Regions from separate parts of the Dietzia sp. CH92 genome, predicted to be linked through region 1. Evidence: riboswitches for the same ligand, from Rfam matches in the RefSeq annotation. Region 1 holds a riboswitch; the other holds the start of a gene.
The links. A riboswitch is a leader RNA that binds a small molecule or an ion and turns the genes downstream of it on or off. The one in region 1 is predicted to bind cobalamin.

Region 1 (4,409 bases):
GACCCGCGCCAGGACCGTCTCGACAACCGCGGCGTCGTCGGCGCCGAGCGGTTCGAACGGCCCGCGGGTGACCGTCCGGCCCAGGCGCACCGACTCGCGGACCGTGATTCCGCCGAGCGAGACCGGCTCCTGCGTGCTGGCGCCCACCGCGCGGGCGAGCGTGCGGCGTCGCAGCGAGGCGATGTCCGCGCCGTCCACCGTCACCATCCCCGCCGACACCGGCAGCGCCCGGTAGCAGGTCCGCAGCAGGGTGGTCTTGCCGCTGCCGTTCGGCCCGACCAGGGCCGTGACCAGGCCGGGACTGACGGTGAGGTCGACGCCGTCGAGGATCTGCCGGCCGCCCAGGCGGGCGGACACACCGTTCGCGCTGAGGGTGGTCATATCGACGCCTTCCCGTAGCGCCGCCACAGCATCGCCAGGAACACCGGCCCGCCCACGACGCCCGTGATGACGCCGACCGGCAGCTCGGTGCCCTCACTCACCGACCGGGCGGTGATGTCGGCCAGGACCAGGGCGAGGGCGCCGAGCAGGGCCGCGGTGGGCAGCAGGCGCGCGGACGTGCGGCCGGTGAGGAAACCCGCGAGGTGCGGGATGAGCAGGCCGATGAACCCGATGGTCCCCGACACCGCCACGGCTCCCGCGGTGAGCAGCGAGACGAGCAGCAGCATGAGGATCCGGAACCGCGGCACGTTGACGCCCATGGCGGTGGCGCCGTCGTCGCCGGTGAGGAGCAGGTCCAGGTGGCGGCTGCACAGCATCACCACCGTGCCGGCGACGGCGAGGATCGCGATCGGCGCCCAGACCATCGTCCATCCGGCGTCGCCGAACCCGCCGGCGAGCCACCGCATGACCGTGCCAAGTTGGTGGTCGTCGCCCAACACCAGCAGCGTGAAGGTGTTGAGCGCGCCGAAGACCATCGTCATGGCCGCCCCCACCAGCACGATGGCGGTGGTGTCGTGGGCGCGGCGGGCCACCAGCACCACTCCGGCCAGGGGGAGCAACGCGCCGACGAACGCGGCCATGGGCAGGGTGAACACGCCCCACATCCCGGCGCCCACCCCGAGGACAGTGAGGGCGACGACGCCGAAGCCCGCGCCCGAGGAGACCCCGAGCAGGTACGGGTCCGCGAGCGGGTTGCGGGTCACCGCCTGCGCCACACCGCCCGCGACGGCCAGGGAGGCGCCCACGGCCGCCGCCATGAGCGCGCGGGGCAGTCGCGACTCGAGGACGATCGCCTCGCGGGCATCGGTCCACCACGGCTCGAACGCGCCCGGGACGAGGCGGTGCGCGACGATCGCCCACACGTCCCCGATCGGGATGGACACCGAGCCCAGCGAGACGCCCCCCGCGATCGACACCGCGAGCAGGGCCACGAGCGGCAGGCAGATGAGCGCGAGGGGCCGGCGGCCGGAGGGGGCGGGGGAGAGGGTGCTGGTGGTGGCTCCGTCGACGACGTGGGCGGGCCTCTCGGCTACCGACGTCATGTCACTGCCCGAACGCGTGCGGGTGCAGTTCGCGGGCGATCGCCTCGGTGGAGGTAGTCATCCGCGAACTCTCGAAGAAGTCGGACAACGGGACCACCACGATGCGGTCCTCCCGGATCGCCGGGGTGGTGGCCATGATGGGCTGGGCGCGCAGGTAGGCGATCTTGTCCTCGGCGCTCGTGGCTCCGTAGTCCAGCACCACGATCGCCTCCGGGCGGCGCTCGCCGAGGATCTCCCACGTGGTCTTGAGGTAGGGACGGTCGCCCTCGGAGAAGATGTTGTCCGCGCCCGCGTATTCGCCGATGAGCTGGCCGATGCCCACCCCGCCGATGGTCGTGGGTTCGGCCTCTCCGCTGTCGTAGAAGAAGGTGGGGAGCCCGGTCACGCCCGCGGCGTCGAGCGTCGCGCGGACGTCCTCCATCTCGTCGGTGATCCGGTCCGTCAGACCGCGGGCGCCGTCCTCCACGCCGAGGACGCGGCCGAGCTGGGAGAAGTCGGTCTCGAGCATGGACAGGTCCGGGAAGCCCTCGCCGCAGTACTCGGAGAACAGGAACGTGTTGATGCCCGCGGCCTCGAGGGCGTCGCGGCTGCGGCCCTCCTTGTCGTCGAACGCACTGCGCATCCCGGCGACCACCAGGTCGGGCTCGAGGTCCACGATCTGCTCCCAGGTGGGGTACTCCTCGGCCAGGGAGGGGATGGCGTGGAACTGGTCGGCGACCTCCGGCAGCACGTCGTTCTGCTCGCCGTAGCCCATCCCGACGATCCGGTCGCCCGCGCCCATCTGGATGAGGGTCTCGGTGACGTGGTCGTTCATCGAGATGATGCGTCGGGGCGGCTCGGTGTAGGTGGCCTCGCGCTCGCAGTTGGTGATGGTGACGGGCTCGGCGAACGGCTCGGCGGCGCCGCCGGCCTCGAGCGCCTCCCCGCGGGAGCAGCCGGTGAGGGCCAGGCCGGCCACGAGAAGGGCGGCCGCAGTGGTGACGGGACGGTGACGGAACATGATCAGACCTCGGATCGTGTCGTGTGGTCGACGAACACGGCGGACCCGCAGGACGGCAGGCGTCGACGACGCCACGTCACCTGGCAGGACTCCGGATCGCAGACCTCGGCGATGACTGGTGGAGTCAGGCCTCCGGGCAGGCGATCGGGCTCGCCGTCACGCATGCGTGGCGGCACACCGTTGCGGGTCAGCGCCGGATTCTCACCGGTCTTCCCCTGCGTCCGGAAGTCAGTAGTGCGTAGTGAGCATAGGCATACCGCGTCGCGCAGAGGAAGTCGTGCCCGCACCGGGCTGGCGGTCGCAGCGACCGGGGTTCCGATCCGCGGGCTACCGGCCCGGTCGCTGCAGGGGAGTCACAGATCCGGCCTCCCGCCTCGGGATCAGCGGGCGATGTACCGCACGTGCAGCCCCCCGTCGTCAATCGTCACAGCCGCCCGGACGCCGTACACGGCGTCGATCAGCTCCGGGGTGAGGACCTCCGCCGGCGACCCGTCGCCGATCACCCGCCCACCGGACAGCACCACCAGACGATCGCAGAACATTGCCGCGAGATTCAGGTCGTGCAGCGCTGCGATCACCGTGGCGCCCGTCCCCCGCACCAGCGCGAGGAGGTCCAGCTGATGCCGGACGTCCAGGTGATTGGTCGGTTCGTCCAGGATCAGCACCTCGGGCTCCTGCGCCAACGCCCGGGCGATCTGCACCCGCTGACGCTCGCCTCCGGACAGCGTCCGGTATCGCTGATGGATGCGCTCGGCGAGCCCCGCCGTGGAGGCGGCACGCGCCACGACCGCCTCGTCCCCCGGCCGCGGCCCGGACCAGGCCGCGCGGTGAGGGATCCGGCCGAGCTCGATCACGTCCCGCACTGTGGGGTTCTGGTCGGTGCTCACCTCCTGCTCGACCAGGGCCACACGGCGGGAGAACTGTTTGCGCGACAGCGTCCGGACGTCTTCGCCTTCGAGTAGTACCTGGCCGGTCGTCGTGTGGAGCAGCCCGGCCATCAGCCTCAACAGTGTCGACTTGCCCGAGCCGTTGGGGCCGAGCACGCCCACCACGGATCCGGGTGCCGGTGCCAGGCTGACATCGGTGACGATCGGCCGGCCACGGGCGGACCACGAGACATTCCGGGCCTCCAGGGTCGCGCCACCGACGGAGCCCGCTACCTCCGCGTCGCGGTCGGGGGGCACCAGGTCCCCGCGGCGGGTCATCGCGTCCACTCTCGCCGCAGCAGCAGGCCGACGAACGCCGGCACCCCGATCAGCGCGGTGGCCACGCCGATCGGGAGTTCCTGCGGGGCCAGCACCGTGCGGGAGACCGCGTCGATCCACACCAGGAAGATCGCGCCCATGAGCGCGGTGGTCGGGACCAGCACGCGGTGGCGACCGCCCACCAGGGCGCGCGCGGCGTGGGGCAGGACCAGGCCGACGAACCCGATCGCCCCACAGGTGCTCACGATCACGGCCGTCATGAGGGCGGTCGCGCCGAGCAGCACCAGACGGGTGCGCGCCACGTCGACGCCCAACGAGGCCGCCGAGTCCTGGCCGAAGGTGAACGCGTCGAGGCTCGAGGTGTGCAGCAGGCAGAGCGCGAGCCCGAGGCAGACCACCACTGCGCAGACCGCCACGTCGGACCAGCGGATGTCGGCCAGCGAACCCAGCAGCCAGAACAGGACCCCACGGGTCTGTTCGGCGTCGGCGGCGATGTAGACGACGAACGAGGTCAGGGCGGAGAACAGCTGGGTGGCGGCCACGCCGGCCAGCACCACCCGGTCGGTGGTGCCGCCGGAGGCGAAGGCCAGGACCATGACGAAGCCGAACGCGAGCAGCGCGCCGGCGAACGCGCCGCCGGTGAGTCCCACGGCCCCGGCGCCGACTCCCAGGACCACGATGAGCACGGCCCCCGTCGAGGCGCCGGAGGAGATCCCCAGG
Region 2 (4,409 bases), 120 kb from region 1:
ACGGGCCACGACGTCGGCCAGGACGAGGAACGTCGCGCCCACCAGCAGGGACGTGGGTAGCAACAGCCGGTGCCCGGGCCCGATGAGCATCCGCACGGCGTGCGGGATGACGATGCCCACGAACCCGATGAGGCCCGAGACCGACACGACCGCCGCCGTGCCGAGGGTGGCCACGCTGATGAGGATGAGCCGCACGCGCGCCGGGGCGATGCCCAGGGTGGCGGCCTCGACGTCGCCGACCGCCATGACGTCGAGCATCCGGCGGAACAGGGCGATCACGGCCACCGAGACCAGCACGTACGGCAGCACGGTCTGCACGTCGGTCCACCCGCTCGTGGTGAGGCGGCCGAGCATCCACGAGTACACCTGCCGCAGCGTCTCGTCGTGACGCTGCATGAAGAACGTCTGGATGGCGCTGGCGAACGCGGCCACCGCGACGCCGGCGAGGATGATGACGACCTCGCTGCGCCCGCCGCCCACGCTGCGCCCCAGCGCGTACGTGGCCATCACCGCGATCATGCCGCCGGCGAACGCGGCGGGCGGCACGAGTCCCGAGCCCGCCGCCCCGCCCACCACGATCGCCAGGGTCGCGCCGAGCCCGGCGCCGCTGGACACGCCCAGCAGGTACGGGTCGGCGAGCGGATTACGGAAGACGCCCTGGTAGGTGGCACCGGCGATCGCGAGCGTCGCACCGACGATCGCCCCCAGCACCACGCGCGGGATCCGGATCTCCCACAGGATCACCTGCTGGCGCTCGGTGAGCCCGGAGTCCACTGCGACCAGCGGCAGACGGTCGACGAGGTCGAGCAGCACCCCGCCCGCGGTGAGCCCGGCCGGACCGATCAGAGTGCCGAGCAGCATCGCCGCGCCGAAGAGCAGCGTCGCCCCGCCCAGCACGAGGGCGTGGCGGGGCGACGGGCGGGTCATGACGCGGGCTGGGTGGCGGGGATCTGCGCGACGATCGCGGCGACCTCGCGCATGAAGTCCACGACGCGCGGGCCCCAGCGGCTGGCCAGGTCCTCGTCCACCACGTGGACGCGGCCCTCGCGCACGGCGGTGAGCCCGCCCCAGCCGGGCCGCTGCGCGACGGTCTCGGCGGTGACGCCGCAGCACTGCCCGTCGGCGAGGAACACCAGGTCCGGGTCGGCCTCGAGGATGAGCTCCTCGGACAGCTGCGGGTAGGTGTCGTCGCCGGTGGCGATCGAGGTCAGGCCGAGCAGGGAGTACACCTCGCCGATGTACGTGTCGTCGGTGACCGTGTAGTACGTGTCGTCCAGCTCGTGGAAGTACGTCAGCGGCGTCTCGCGCTGCGGCACGGACGCGACGATCTCGTCGATCTCACCCTGCATCTTCGACACCAGCTCGGCGGCCTCGCCGATGTTGCCGGTGGCCGCGCCGACCTGCTCGAGCTGGGTGTACGTCTCGTCGAGGGTCTGGGCGGCCGACAGCTGCAGCACCTCGACGCCCGAGCGCTCGAGCCCGGCCACGACGTCGGCGTTGTCGTCGGTCAGCACCACGAGGTCGGGGCCGTAGCCCAGGATCGCCTCGAGGTTGGGCGTGTAGCCGGACAGGTCGGTGACCGGGGCGCCCTCGGGGAAGTCCGAGCGCTCGTCCACCGCCACCACCTGGTCGCCCGCGCCCACGGCGTAGAGCATCTCGGTGGTGGTGGGGCTCAGGGACACGATGGCCTGCGGCTCGCCGGCCGCCGCGCCGGTCTGGTCGGCGGGGGCGGCGTCCTCGCCGTCGGCGCCGCCGCACGCGGTGGCGACGAGCGCCAGCGCGGCCAGGGGCGCGATGAGCAGGGAGCGGGCGCGTCGGGCGCGCGGGCCGTGGTGTGGGCTGGGGTGGTGCACGGCATCCTCCGTGATCCGGAGGACGAGAACAGCTCGGGCCGCGGCGCGGGGCCGCTGCACGCAACCGTCCTTCGTCCGAGGTCGATTCGTACTCGCGCCGAGGATCCGGCCGACCTGGCTTGCCCGTGTGGGGGACGGGATCACAGTTGCGGGACAGCGTCGGATTCCCACCGACTTCCGCCGAGCACCTCGGTCGCCCGGCGCGGGGCCGGACCCCTCGAGGGTAGCCGAGCGGCCGCGACGGGCAGAAGTGGCCGCGTCACCCGCCCAGCACGACCCCCTCGCGCCGGGGATCGGCACCGCCGACCAGGGTGCCGTCGGACTGGCGCAGGATCGCCGAGAGCCCCGAGGACTGCTCCTCGGTGGAGATCTCGTGGCCGCGCTCGGTGAGCCACCGGGTCAGCTCGGAGTCGTCGGTCACCGCCGGGTGCTCGCCGCCGATCGCGGTCTCGGGGGAGTTGATCGCCCCGAACGACGGGGAGCCCACGGCCTGCTGCGGGTCGAGCTCCCAGTCGAGCATCCCGACGAGGGTCTTGACGACGAACTGGATGATCCGCGAGCCGCCGGGCGAGCCGACGACCGCGCGCAGCTCGCCGCGCGCGAGGGGCGTGCCGTCGAACACCAGCGTCGGGGCCATGGACGAGCGGGGTCGCTTGCCGGGTTGGACGCGGTTGGCCTGCAGTTCCCCGCTCTCGTCGCGGGGTTCGGCGGCGAAGTCGGTGAGCTGGTTGTTGAGCAGGAAGCCCTCGACCATCTGGAATGAGCCGAAGGCGGACTCGATGGTGGTGGTGAGGGCGGCGGCGTTGCCCTCGGCGTCGATGATGCTGATGTGGGTGGTGCCGTGTTCGGGGCCGGTGAACACGCCGCGGGCGTCGAAGGCGAACTCGCCGGGTTCGGCCTCGCCCATGGACCGTTCGGTGTCGATGAGACCGGCGCGGTCGGCGAGATAACCGGGCCGCAGCAGGGTCATGGCCGAGCCCAGCGGCGGCGGCACGAAGCGGGGGTCGGCGATGTAGACGTCGCGGTCGGCGTAGGCGAGCCGCTGGGCCTCGGTGACCAGGTGCACGGCCTCGGGGGCGGGCAGGCCACCGTCGGGCCCCACGTCGACCGGCGGGTACGCGGCGAGGTCGTACTCGGCGAGCATGGCGAGGGTGGAGGCCACCGCGGTGCCGCCGGAGGACGGCGGCGCCATGCCGCACACCGCGTGGTCGCGGTAGGGACTGCACACGGGGTCGCGTTCCACGGCCTCGTAGCCGGCGAGGTCGTCGAGCGTCATGGCGCCGGGGGTGATGCCCTCGCGGGCGGTGCTGACCTGCTCGACGATCGCCTCGGCGATCGCGCCGGTGTAGAAGGCGTCGGCGCCCTCGGTGGCGATGGCGGCCAGGGTCTTGGCGTAGGCGGGGTTGGTCAGGCGGGTCCCGGCGGGTTTGCCGGCGTCGCCGTCGAGGAAGTAGGTGGCGGCGTCGGGGTCGCGGGCGAGGTCCTCGGCGGAGGCGGCGATGGACTCGGCCAGGCGGGGGCTGATGTCGAAGCCCTCGTCGGCGAGCCGGGCCGCCGGGTCGAAGAGCTCGCCCCACTCGCGGGCGCCGTGCTCGGTGTGCGCGGTCTCGAGGAGGCGGAGGATGCCGGGGACGCCGACGGACCGGCCGCTGCGCCGCGCGTCGGGCTGCGGTTCGCCTGTGTCCTCGGGGGAGATGTGGCGGAGGTAGTCGGCGGTGGCGGCGGCGGGCGCGGTCTCGCGTCCGTCGTAGGTCTGGACCTGCCGCAGGTCGGCGTCGTAATGGACGAGGAATCCGCCGCCGCCGAGCCCGGAGGACTGGGGTTCGACGAGCCCGAGGACGGCCTGGGCGGTGACGAGGGCGTCGGCGGCGGTGCCGCCGTCGGCGAGGACCTCGCACGCGGCCAGGGTGGACAGCGGGTGTGCGGTGGAGACCGAGTACGACGCGGTGGCCACGGGTCGCATCCCGGTGCGGTACCCGGTCGCGACCTCGGGGTTGAGGGAGATCGGGCCCTCGGGTGCGGCTCCGTCGGCGGTGCGGGCGACGGGCGTGCCGCCGCCGTCCTGGGCGCACGGGGCGGTGTCCTGGACGGGGAGGGGTTCGCCGCCGAGCGCACCCGGGCGCGCGGAGGTGGGACGGTCCGGGGGCGACGACGAGGTGGGCGCGGCCTCCTGCTCGGCGCCTCCGGGGTCGGACGAGCAGGCCGACAGCGCGAGGACGGGCGCGAGTCCCAGGGCGAGGACCGCGCGTGCGATCCGTCGGGAAGTCCGAGAGTGCATGGCGGGCCGCCTTCCGGAGCCGGGTACCTCCTCCCAGGGTGCTCCGGCGGCGCGCGGCGCGGGCGGTTTCGGTCAGGATGGTCGGGAACGGCGCGCAGGAGGGTGACGCCGAGCGCAGGGAGGTAGGACGGGATGACGACGACGAGCGGCGCGGCAGCGGGGCCGGCGGGCGGGGACCTGCGGGCGCAGGGGTTCGCGACCAGACGTGAGGTGATGGGCGACGACTTCGTCGACCGGGCCATGGGTCGGGCCGCCGGGACGGCGTCGGAGGCCCTCCA

Region 2: linked by a shared signal. The riboswitch ahead of RWK90_RS07180 (ABC transporter substrate-binding protein) and the one ahead of RWK90_RS07770 (ABC transporter substrate-binding protein) in region 1 are both predicted to bind cobalamin.

The regions. Positions count from the first base shown of each region.
Region 1 covers NZ_JAVHXC010000003.1:281,456-285,864, reverse strand. The annotation lists gene RWK90_RS07780 (ABC transporter ATP-binding protein) at 1-381, opposite strand, end outside; gene RWK90_RS07775 (iron ABC transporter permease) at 378-1,484, opposite strand; gene RWK90_RS07770 (ABC transporter substrate-binding protein) at 1,486-2,484, opposite strand; cobalamin riboswitch at 2,602-2,760, opposite strand; gene RWK90_RS07765 (ABC transporter ATP-binding protein) at 2,865-3,689, opposite strand; gene RWK90_RS07760 (iron chelate uptake ABC transporter family permease subunit) at 3,686-4,409, opposite strand, start outside.
Region 2 covers NZ_JAVHXC010000003.1:156,997-161,405, reverse strand. The annotation lists gene RWK90_RS07185 (iron ABC transporter permease) at 1-927, opposite strand, end outside; gene RWK90_RS07180 (ABC transporter substrate-binding protein) at 924-1,853, opposite strand; cobalamin riboswitch at 1,943-2,081, opposite strand; gene ggt (gamma-glutamyltransferase) at 2,113-4,131, opposite strand; gene RWK90_RS07170 (carboxymuconolactone decarboxylase family protein) at 4,264-4,409, shown strand, end outside.